Regions from separate parts of the Cellvibrio chitinivorans genome, predicted to be linked through region 2. Evidence: predicted binding sites of a transcription regulator. Region 2 holds the regulator's gene; the other holds the start of a gene.

Region 1 (6,245 bases), on a different contig from region 2:
CCGCGCTCTACACCGACATACACAGGGGCTTTATCGCCACCGGGTAGCCAGTCCAATTGAAAGGCCACTTTATCGAGTGCGTAACTGGTGTGTGCATAAAAACAACAGCTAAATAAGCTGAGTAGAGTGAAAAACCGGGTGGAAAATTTCATCGCTTTCTCCATTACACAGATGCGCAGAGCAATGCCTGCGCAAAATCAATGTTGTAAGGTCGAAGCTTGAAGTGGAGTTTTATAGCAGAGGGGTAGTGGCGGGGGAGAAGCTTATCTCATCGCCACACGTTGCTATAAGCCCACAAGGCTGCGACGTATGAACAATGAGCAATGTCCCGGTTTCTCGTAAAAGAGAGTTACCTAACAGCTTCTACTCAATACCCGATATTCAAAAATCAAAAAATATCGGGTTCGTTTAAGTTTTAGCAAACCTTATGCCAGCCGCGGAAACTGATGGCGTAGCTAAGGCTAACTATAGATGCGATAAGAAGTTTTTAATAAATTTTCTATTTATATCTGCTTCCCTAAAGCCAGATTTTTTATTGCTCTTGCACCAAAAAAATACGCTTAAAATTCTGCTTTGCACCAAATTGTATTTTATTTTTCTCATGCTGTTATTGTCTTGGCGTAAGCAAAATTCAATGTTATTAATAAAGGTAGTAAGAGTAGAAGCGGTCAGAGTTAACTCGGGACATTGCTCTTGAAATCGGCGGGAAACATTCCCGCCCTTTAACTCAGGAGTGAAGATGAATTATTTAATTAAAAATGCCCGCGCAATTTTTAGCCAATCTCATCCGGCAGCCAGCGACATTCGCATCAGCAATGGTGTAATTACTGAGCTCGGCCAGCAGCTTATCCCGCAGCAAAATGAAACGCTGATTGATGCCAGTGGTTGTAGCATTTATCCGGGGTTGGTGAATACTCATCACCATTTAGCGCAATCAATTTTAAAAGGTGTGCCTGCCGGATTAAATCAGGGCTTGGGCGATTGGCTTGCCTCTGTGCCTTATAAGTTTTGGCCAAAAATCACACCGGAACTGATGTATCACGCCGCGCGCCTCGGTTTGTATGAACTCTTGCGCTCGGGCGCAACTACTTGCGCAGATCATCATTATTTATATCACGCGACCTCATCGCCCGAAGTGGAAGCGGCGCTTTGGCAAGCGGCAGATGAATTGGGAATTCGTTTGGTATTGTGTCGGGGCAGCGCCACCGAGCGCGGCACCCATCGCGGCTTGCGCGATAGCGGCATCGAACCTGAAACAGTGGAGCAGGTCATTGCGCGCTTGGAGCAGAGCCGCAGTAAGTATCACCAAACAAATTATTCACTCCAATATGGCGTTGTACCCATGCGCCAATTGGTTGTTGCGCCCACCAGTTTGATTCACTCAGCAAGCCGCAATGATTTAATCGCGCTCGCTGAATATGCGCGCGCACAGGGTTTGAAAATGCACTCGCATTTATTGGAAGTGGAATTTGATGAGCAACAAGCGCAAACCAAATACGGCATGAGTGCAATCGATTATGCCGCGAGTTGTCATTGGCTCGGCAGCGATGTTTGGTTTGCGCACTTGGTAAAAAGCGATGCACATGCAATCGATCTACTCGCGCAAACCAAAACCGGCATCGCCCATTGCCCCACATCCAATTGCCGTTTGGGCAGCGGCATAGCCCCTGTGATTGCCATGCAACAAGCGGGCGTACCGATTAGTATCGGCGTCGATGGTTCTGCATCTTCAGAATCAGCATCAATGCTGCAGGAATTAAATCTCGCGTGGCTATTACACCGCAGCCAGCATGGCCCTGCGGCAACCAATGTTGAAATGGTAATTAACTGGGGCAGTCATAGCGGCGCACAAATTTTAGGTTTGCAAAACCTCGGAAAATTAGCGGTCGGCTACGCCGCCGATTTAGTTATTTACGATTTACAACAACCTCGTTTCGCCGGAGTGCACAGCCCACTGGAAGCACCGCTAATCTGCGGCGAACCCGTAACCATCAAGCACAGTTTTATCAACGGCAAACCAGTTGTCAGCAACAATCAAGTACACACAATCGACATAGAAAAACTCACCGCCGATGTACAGCAATCAGTTAAAACACTTATAAACCTAGTGTAAAACCCATCCCTCAATACCAAGGCGGCCACAGTGCCGCCTTTTCTTTTTTGCTCCACTCAAATATCGCAAGGTAATAACCTGTAATTCCGGCTGGCGGTAAATTCATTCATAGTCTTTAATTGAATTTTCGTAGCTAATGTACCCGTAGGTTGCGGCGGGCCTTGCAGGCTGAGCTTGCGAACATCAACAAGCTGAAGGGCTATTGGAGGGAGAACATTGGAAATATCAAGGTTAACACTTAAAAAATTCCGTGCTTACAAAAGCTCATAACAAATAAATAATATGGATGCAGAAAAACTGCTTCGGAGTTAGGACATTTGAGGAAATTATGCGACCGAAATCAAATACGCTTTTTCATTTTACCAAGAACATAGAAACTCTGAAATTAATCTTGGAACATGGCTTTTGGCCTCGTTATTGTTTAGAAGACATAAGCTGGCTCGGATACGATAAGTTCGACTATATTGCGTACCCAATGGTTTGCTTTTGTGACATTCCGCTATCAAGAATTTCTGAGCATATAGGGTTTTACGGTGAGTTTGGATTAGGTCTTACTAGGCAGTGGGGTCATCTGAATGGTTTGAATCCAATTCTCTATAGCGCAGGAAATAACAATCTAACAAATTCGTTTAGAGGCCTAAATGATCACTCCAACAAATTAGAGGGTGAAGATATCGAGTTATGCAAGACAACCATGAGGTATTTGCTTGCATACACAAAACCAACTAGTGGGAAAATGGTTATCGATGGGGTTCCTGTAGAAAAAGAATTTTATCAAGAATCTGAATGGCGCTATGTTCCACAACATGAGGAAATTAAGCCATATATAAGAAAGTCAAAGTTTGAAAATAAAGACAATTTGGATATTGAGAACTCTTTAACTAAAGAAAATTGTACGATTAAATTTGGGCCAGGTGACATACGTTATATTTTTGTAAAGTCAGATGCCGATATTCCAAATATAATAAATTTCATTCACGCTGCACTTGGTAATATTTCTGTTGTTGAGCAAAAAGTTTTAATGAGTCGTGTTGTTTCACTAGAAAGCCTGAGTATAGATTTGTAGCCCGTAGGTACGATTAGCGCAGCGTAATCGTACGTATGAAAATTCTATAAACAAGATTAAATAGATAATAGCGAACAAATAAAGCTGGAATTTTTCTGCAAACTGGTTCGGGGTTAACTGTGTGGAAATTCGGGCGGGGAATTGCATTCGTACGATTACGCTGCGCTAATCGAACCTACATTGTTTTTTATAAATATTCGCCTTGACCGATATCTGACATTTCAAAAACCTTAAAAATTTATGACCAATCACAAAATCTTCACCACTGCTTTTAGCAAAGTCTATCCGCTTTATGTGAATAAGGCTGAGCGGAAAAATCGCACTCAGGATGAGGTTGATCAAATTATTTGTTGGTTGACGGGTTACGATCATGCGGGTTTGCAAGAGCAGATTGTGCAGGAGAAAACATTTGAAGAGTTTTTTGCGCAAGCACCGACATTTAACGCCAATGCTGCACTGATAAAAGGTGTTGTCTGCGGTGTGCGGGTGGAGGAGGTTGACGACCCGCTTATGCAGAAAATCCGTTATTTAGACAAACTGATTGATGAGCTTGCTAAAGGCAAGGCGATGGAAAAAATTCTGCGCAGTTAAACATTTCTGATTTATTTTCTCCCTCGCAATAGTCCAAATGCCACAGCGGTTAGCGCCAGTGGTACAAAGGAAACCCACAGCACAACACTCCAGCCGTATACACCAAGAATCGCGCCTGAGGAAAATGAGCCGATGGCCATTAGGCCGAACACAATAAAATCATTTAATGATTGCACGCGATTTTTTTCTTCTGGTGTGTGGCATTCCAGCACCCAGGCCGAAGCGCCGAGAAAACCAAAGTTCCAACCTACACCTAATAAAATAAGCATCCACCAAAAGTGGGCTACGTCTACACCGCCAAGCCCAATGACGGTAGATATGGCGGTTAACAGCAAACCCGATACAGCTATTTTTATCGCACCAAAACGGCTGATGAGTTTTCCGGTGAAAAAGCTTGGGGCGTACATTGCGATCACATGCCACTGCAAACCTAAATTGGCACTGGCGTGGGAGTGGCCGTGCATATGCATCGCCAGAGGTGCGGCGGTCATTAAAAAATTCATCAGCATGTAAGAGATAGCGCCGCAGGCCGCCGCTGCAATAAATGCAGGTTGTTTGATAATAGTGGCGAGCGGGCGCCCGCCAGAAACATCTGTACGGGAGGGTTTTGGCAGGCGCACACCAAATAAAATTACAGCGGAAATCGCAGCAACCAATGCTTGAATTAAAAAAGTTGCTGCGTATAAATGCGCTGGCCACAGCTCCATTGTGTGAGTGACTAATTGCGGCCCCACAATGCCAGCGGCGACACCGCCAGCCATCACCAGCGACAGCGCTTGCGGTTTACGCGCAGCGGGCACGCCATCGGTCGCGGCAAAACGAAACGATAAAACCACTGCCGCGTAGGTGCCGCCAAATAGCATCGCAAAACAAAATAACCAAAATGATGCGTTAATCATGGCGAGCATAGAGAGCAACCCAACCAAAACACCAGCGCTAGTTCCCACTAAAAATGTAGTGCGACGACCAAAGCGTTCAGAGATAACACCCGCAGGCAAAATACATAGCGCCATACCCACAACAAAAATGGAAATCGGCAAGGTGGCCAAGACTGCCGATGGCGCCAACATGCTCCCGACAATCGCGCCGGTTGCATAAACCACCACGGCATTTGCCCCAGCCAAAGCTTGGGCGAGTGTGAGCCGCCAAATATTATTGCGCTGATCTTTTTCGCTAAGTTCAAAATCCGATGGGGTGTGATTGTGATTGCGGGGGTTTGTTTGAGTCTTGTTCATTCGTGAGTGATCAAAAGTTAATAGTCAGATTCTTAAGAGGTATAGATTATATACCTGGCCTTTAGAGTGATTGCATCCAGCGTGTTTTACGCGGGATAATACTGGTTACTTAACCAGATGTTGTCGCCTCGCCATGACCAATGCCTTTTTATTAACCCGCCAGTGGCGCGATACCCGCGAGGGGATTGTGCTTGATTTATGGTGGGCGACGGAGCAGGGCAGTTGTTGGACGCAAATCACGCAGCAGGAAATGGTGTTTTTTGTGCTGCGCGAGGATGCAGCGCAGATTCAAACGCTTATCAAACACTTGCGTCGCTGGCGCATGGCCGAAGTTGAATTAAAAACCTTTCTGAATAAATCCGTAAACGCGCTCTATTTTCACAGCCAACGCAGTGCACGCGATGCGCAGGATATTTTCCGGCAACATGGCATTGATTGTTGGGAGAGCGATATTCGCCCGCCTGAACGTTATTTAATGGAGCGGTTTATTACTGCTGCCGCGCAATTTGATATTCCTGCAGACAATATTTCTCATCCCGCCCAGCCGTTAATAAATCCGCGCCTTGCGCCTTTAGCTGAAACACAAAGCCATTGGCGACCTGAGCTGCGCATGCTTTCGCTCGATATTGAAACCTCGATGGATGCCAAACAACTTTATTCGATTGGTGTTTGGGGGGATGCCGATAAAAAAGTATTTATGGTGGGCGAGGGCGGTAGCAATCAGTCTGATTGGTTAGTGTATTGCGCCGATGAAAAAACGTGCCTTCTGGCTTTTTTTGATTTTGTGCAGTCTATTGACCCGGATATTTTGATCGGTTGGAATCTGGTGCAATTTGATTTGCTGGTGCTGGAAAATATCTGCCAGCGCTTAAAAATAGAATTGCAATTGGGGCGCGCTAATCAATCCATTCACTGGCGCCATGAAGAAGGCGATGGCGGGCGCAGTTTTGTCGTAATTCCCGGACGGGTTGCACTGGATGGTATCGAATTATTAAAAGCGGCGAATTATCGCTATGAAAGTTATTCGCTACAAAATATCGCACAGGAATTATTGGGCGAAGGAAAACTTATTGCAGGGAAAGATCGCGGCGATGATATTACCCAATTGTTCAAAACCGATAAGCAAGCGCTGGCCGAATACAATCTGCGCGACTGCGAACTGGTGTGGAATATTTTTGTGCAGCAGGAGTTGCTCGCGTTTGCGATGGAGCGCAGCCAATTAACCGGTTTGCTGTTGGAT
Region 2 (6,245 bases):
TACCGTTGGCTCACAAGACACCACCGGCCCAATGACTCGCGACGAACTGAAAGATTTGGCTTGCTTGGGCTTCTCTGCCGACCTGACCATGCAGTCTTTCTGTCACACTGCGGCCTATCCAAAGCCAGTGGATATCGAAACCCAACACACCCTGCCCGACTTCATCATGACTCGCGGTGGTGTTTCCCTGCGTCCAGGCGACGGCATCATCCACTCATGGCTGAACCGCATGTTGCTGCCTGACACCGTAGGTACTGGTGGCGACTCTCATACCCGCTTCCCAATTGGCATCTCCTTCCCTGCTGGCTCTGGCTTGGTTGCTTTCGCTGCTGCGACTGGTGTTATGCCTCTGGATATGCCCGAGTCTGTTTTGGTTCGCTTTAAAGGCGAATTGCAACCAGGTATCACCCTGCGCGACTTGGTAAACGCCATTCCTCTGTACGCTATCAAGCAAGGCCTGTTGACTGTAGAGAAGAAAGGCAAGAAGAACATTTTCTCTGGTCGTATCCTTGAGGTTGAAGGCTTACCTGATTTGAAAGTTGAGCAAGCGTTTGAAATTTCTGACGCATCTGCTGAGCGCTCTGCTGCGGGCTGCACCATCAAATTGGACAAAGCGCCAATCATTGAATACATGACCTCTAACATCACCATGCTGCGCTGGATGATCGAACAAGGTTACGGCGATGTACGCACTCTTGAGCGTCGCGCACAGAAGATGGAAGCCTGGATTGCCAACCCAGAATTGATGGAAGCCGATGCTGACGCAGAATACGCAGCAGTGATCGATATCGATCTGGCTGACATCAAAGAGCCAATTCTTGCCTGCCCTAACGATCCGGACGATGTGAAAGTATTGTCTGATGTACAAGGCGCAAAAATTGATGAAGTATTCATCGGTTCTTGTATGACCAATATCGGCCACTTCCGTGCTGCAGGTAAATTGCTGGCCTCAACCAAAGAAGAGCTAACCACCCGCCTGTGGATTGCCCCTCCAACTAAAATGGATGAGCATCAACTGATGGAAGAAGGCTACTACAGTATTTACGGCGTTAAAGGTGCCCGCACTGAAATGCCAGGCTGTTCACTGTGTATGGGCAACCAAGCACGTGTGGCGCCAAAATCCACTGTAGTTTCCACCTCTACCCGTAACTTCCCGAACCGCTTAGGTGAAGGCGCCAACGTGTATTTGGCCTCTGCAGAACTGGCTGCTATCGCTGCTGTAATTGGTAAACTGCCAACCCCGGACGAATACCAAGCCTACGCAAGCAAGATCAACAGCATGTCAGCGGATATCTACCGTTACCTCAACTTCAATGAAATTGAGAGTTACCAAAACGCTGCCAATGAAGGCAAGCGTATTGCGGCGGTAGAAATTCAAACTGTCGCTGTATAAATAAGGCTAAAACCTGAAACAAAAAACCCGCTGCGAAGCGGGTTTTTTGTTTGTGTTATTTCAAGTTAACTTTATTAGCGCTGCATATCGTATTTGCGCATTTTTTCCACCAAGGTAGTGCGCCGCACACATAATTTATCCGCTGCACGCGCCACAACACCACCGCAGTCATTCAGTGCCTGTTGAATCAAACTCATTTCCAAATTAGTTATATATTCGCGCAAATCAATTCCCTGCTCAGGTAGTAACGGAGTGTCATTCATATTTACGTAACTTGCACCACCCGCCACAGTAACTTCACCATTTATCGATGCAGGTAAAAAATCTTCATCAGTTACATCGACATGGCGATATTTTGCGGGCAAATCCTGAACACCAATGACACCAAAGGGATGCATGATCGCCATGCGCTCCACCAAGTTAGCCAGTTCGCGCACATTTCCACTCCACTCATGCTGGCAGAGCGACATAATGGCAGCTGAGTTAAAACGTATTGAGCCGCGCTGCTCACTCTCCATGCGCGATACCAACTCATTAATCAACAATGGAATATCTTCCGAGCGATCCTTTAATGATGGCAATTCGATTGGAAATACATTGAGGCGATAAAACAAATCTTCCCGAAAAGTATTACCAAGAATCATCTGATCCAGATTTCGATGCGTTGCCGCAATAATACGCACATCAACCGGCTGGGTTTTATTGCTACCGACACGCTCAAAACAGCGCTCTTGCAAAACACGCAAAATTTTCACCTGCATGTTCAACGGCATATCGCCAATTTCATCTAAAAATAAGGTGCCACCTTCAGCCAATTCAAACCGCCCAGCGCGCGAATTGATCGCGCCGGTAAATGCACCTTTTTCATGGCCAAATAATTCGCTTTCCAACAGTTCAGCCGGAATTGCGCCGCAATTTACTGGCACAAATGGCTTATCGCGACGCGGAGAGTTGTAGTGAAGGTTACGCGCAACCACCTCTTTGCCGGTACCTGATTCACCGGTAATCAGCACAGAAACATCTTTATCGGCCACCTGCGCCATCATCTCGCGCACATTTTGAATTTCACGGCTGGTTCCTACAAGACTGCGAAATAAATGCACAGGGCGACGCTGAGGCTGACGCTTGCTGGTTGATTGCGCTTCACGATACAACTGGGCGCGATGCAGAGTATCAACCAACTTGTTATAGGTAGGAGGAATCGAGAGAGTTGCTATGATCATGAAGCGATAAAAATCATCTAACCCCTCATAAATATTGGGATGCTCATCGCCAACTAAAATGATAGCGAGCTCATCGCTCCAAGAGCGAATTTCTTTTAAGAGATGAGCGAGGGATTTATTGCTGTCACGATAATCCCCCAGAAAAATAGCAACATAATCTTCACCGCCATTCTCTTCAGCAACAGCTGATTGCCATGTGTCACTCGCTGTCGCGCATGTGGTTTCACTGAGAAAATCGAGCAGAATTTTTAAATCGTGTCGACGTGACGGATTATCGTCGATAACTAAAACTTTATTGTTGCGCCACATACCCCAAGACCTTTATTTATTCACGCCAACATATTAAAAACACTTAAAAAACGCGTGTTTTAATTGGCAAGCCGACTTATTGGAGTAAGTAATAGACGAGACTGTGATCTTAGTCAAATTTATGACGAAATGATTTTGGCGTTTTGATAAGACTTAGCCAGATAGCACAAACTATCGCCAAATTATTGCCTGTTTTTAGAATTATTTCTAAGCAAGAAGCCAAGCTAAATTACAATACTGCTGACTGAAAAACATCCAATTTTTATTTCGCAAATTGTAAAGCTGAACTCAAGGCGCAATATCATCCCAGCCTGATTTTATTGTTTTCAGCAACTGAATGGCTTCATTTACTTTTTCAGCGCTGTTTTCTTTTGATGCCTCAAGCAATTTCAAATTAACGTATTCATATACCTGATCAAGACGCTCCGATAATTCGCCCGCGCTCATATCTAACGAACTGCGCAAACCGCCTACAATCCCTATAGCTTTACCTAGCAATTCACCTTTTGCAGCCACATCACCGCGCTCAATAGCACCCTGAGCGGCCGCCAAGCGCCCTAAGGCACCCTCAAATAATAATTGGATTAATCGGTGGGGCGAGGCGTTATTAATTTCTGACTCAATTCCCAACTGGCGATATTGTTTGAGTGCTTCTTGCGGATTGTAATTAGACACGTCTGTCCCCTGCTAGCGGTTAGATTTTCTAAGGCTAGCAGGGCTAAGTCGTTTTGGCGAGTTTTGCTATAAGTAAGCTGTTTTAAAAACCTAACGTGCTAGACCATCAGGTCGCATGCAGTAGAGTTACTTCGCGCTGACATTGTGCAATCAACCCGGCATACACTCCCTTCAACTCATTCAGAGCACATACCAATGTAGATTTGTCATTGCGATTTGCAGCAACCACTCTATCGATCAGCAAAGCACAAATTCGATCCAAATGGCGGATTTTTTCCCAGTCCTCAACTTGCAATGCGTTAGTCAGCTCCTGTTGCAGACCACGCATTGCCATAATGCCAGCCGCTCCCACATATTCAGGTGCTGAAACCAAGTGAATTGCCATATGAACCTCGTTACACCTGATTTCCGATTGCATCCCATGCTGTTTTAATCTCACCCAGCAGGCGACCGCACTCATCCAGATACTCACTGTTATTTTCATAATTCGCCTGACTCAAACGGCGAATCACATAATCGTACAAACCATCCAAATTGGCTGCCAAAGAACCACCTTCGCGATCATTCAAGCTGCCCTGTAAACCGGCAACTATCGCTACCGCTTTGCTAATCAACTCGCCTTTACGTGCAATTTGGTTTTGCGCCATAGCGCCTTTTGCCTGAGCAATACGCTCCAGAGCTCCCTCAAATAACATCTGAATCAAGCGATGAGGCGAAGCAGCTTCAACACCTGACTGTACTTTTACACTGGAATAATGCTGCACGGCAGAATAGGCATTCATAAATCACCACAGATTTTTTTGAGTTTTGGCAAACCACTATAAGTAGCAGTCAAGATTAGTTATCCGACCCTATAGCTAACGGCACCAACCAAAAAACCTTTAGCTAAAAACAGCGAATATCACAAAGTATCTTCACAACCTCGGAACTTATAAAAGTGCGAAATAAGAACAGATTGAAAAACTATTGCACACATCAGATTACTGTATATAATCACAACCACTGTACAAACAAACAGATTCAGGAGTACACATGTCTGACTTAACACCGCGCCAGGAACAGGTACTACAACTCATTCGTCAATATGCAGATGAAACGGGCTACCCACCGACACGCGCTGAAATCGCACGTATTCTGGGGTTTAAGTCAGCCAATGCCGCTGAAGAACACATCAAGGCATTGGCACGCAAAGGCGCTATTGAAATTATTCCCGGTGCTTCAAGGGGTATAAGATTGCCGGAAGTGCATACAGGTATTCCGGTTATAGGGCGCGTTGCTGCTGGCAATCCGATTCTTGCGCAGGAGCACATTGAGGACTATTGCAACATTCCTCAAAGCTTTTTTTCACCCAGTGCTGACTATTTTCTGCGTGTGCATGGCATGAGCATGAAGGATGCAGGGATTTTGGACGGCGATCTCTTAGCTGTCCATAAAACCGACCAAGTCCGCAACGGGCAAATTGTCGTTGCGCGAATTGGCGAGGAAGTAACCGTGAAGCGTTTCAAGCGCAGCGGCAACAAAGCACAGGTTGAATTGTGGCCTGAAAACCCTGATTTCGAGGTTATCCTCGTTGATATGCGCGATCAGGAATTCAGTATTGAAGGTTTAAGCGTAGGAGTAATTCGTCGTGACTAATATCGCCCATGCAATACCGTTATCTGCAAAAACACATTCACAACCCGCAAGTGGCGTAACCGAGCTGGTACTAACCAGTGATTCACCAGAGCAACTTGCACTACTGCTACCAATGATTGCCTTCCTAAGTAATGTCAGCAGTGACCGTTGGATCACGTGGATTGCACCACATAATATCAATCGTGAACTATTGGAATCCTATGGTGTGAATACTCGTTATATTCGTGTCATTCACTGTCAGGACCCACAAACACTCTTGTGGATTACTTGGGAAGCTCTGTCAGCCGGCAACAGTCACACAGTTATCTCGAGCCCGGGAAAACTGACCGACAAAGAATTAGCCCAGCTGGAATTGGCTGCAAAAAATGGCTCAAGCCAAGGGCTGTTACTTAGAGTGCGATAAGGTTTTTGTAAGAAGTAAGCCTTTCAGTGGAAACACATCAAGTCTTCTTAATTGATGAACTGCTTTTCAGAAGATCGCTATTTAAAATGTTTTTATTTGAAGTGCTGCTAGCTTGAAAAATTGTCACTTGATGTACAGCGCTTGAAGTTATGCAGGGATGCGAATACATCAGGGAAAATAAAAATCACATAGATTTGAAGCTCAAACTCCGCGTAGCCGTGCCCTAGTGCAACATCAACTTTTCTGTATCATCTACACCATCAATCAACTCATCTAACATGGCCTCAGCCTGCTGATCAGCAATATCTCCCGCCGCCTCCATACCAGCTTCGATCATTGCTTTGGCAACCGCAAACTTCTCCTCCCCCAAAAAGGCCATAGACTCTTCTGAAAAACGGATAGTCACTAGCGGTTCATTTTTTTCATCGTCTGCACGCGCCAAGGCGACATCACCATTTAGTAACTCAATGATTTCGTAGAAAGACGACATAACTACCTCAGAACCTCTGCGCAAAAAAGACGCGCATTCTAACACCCAAATAGACTCAAAGCCTATTTAGGTGACGATTTGGGCGTTGCTAGCAAGAACAGACTGGGCTTTCGGCTG

The links. Region 2 encodes LexA, which represses DNA repair genes until DNA is damaged. Its sites were predicted from a motif close to ACTGTNTNTANANACAGT; they were not measured.
Region 1: a site for LexA is predicted at 5,106-5,123, ahead of SPL68_RS16860 (DNA polymerase II). Genes of this name have one in related genera too.

The regions. Positions count from the first base shown of each region.
Region 1 is NZ_JAYKKN010000008.1:46,961-53,205, reverse strand. Features, by position in the region: gene SPL68_RS16885 (ABC transporter substrate-binding protein) at 1-152, opposite strand, end outside; gene SPL68_RS16880 (amidohydrolase family protein) at 740-2,113, shown strand; gene SPL68_RS16875 (abortive infection system antitoxin AbiGi family protein) at 2,442-3,179, shown strand; gene SPL68_RS16870 (DUF2200 domain-containing protein) at 3,420-3,770, shown strand; gene SPL68_RS16865 (MFS transporter) at 3,782-5,005, opposite strand; gene SPL68_RS16860 (DNA polymerase II) at 5,139-6,245, shown strand, end outside.
Region 2 is NZ_JAYKKN010000002.1:554,651-560,895, forward strand. Features, by position in the region: gene acnB (bifunctional aconitate hydratase 2/2-methylisocitrate dehydratase) at 1-1,393, shown strand, start outside; gene SPL68_RS09085 (sigma-54-dependent transcriptional regulator) at 1,468-2,925, opposite strand; gene fliS (flagellar export chaperone FliS) at 3,214-3,600, opposite strand; gene SPL68_RS09095 (hypothetical protein) at 3,707-3,985, opposite strand; gene fliS (flagellar export chaperone FliS) at 3,996-4,382, opposite strand; gene lexA (transcriptional repressor LexA) at 4,633-5,235, shown strand; gene SPL68_RS09110 (cell division inhibitor SulA) at 5,228-5,638, shown strand; gene SPL68_RS09115 (hypothetical protein) at 5,862-6,128, opposite strand; gene SPL68_RS09120 (hypothetical protein) at 6,191-6,245, opposite strand, start outside.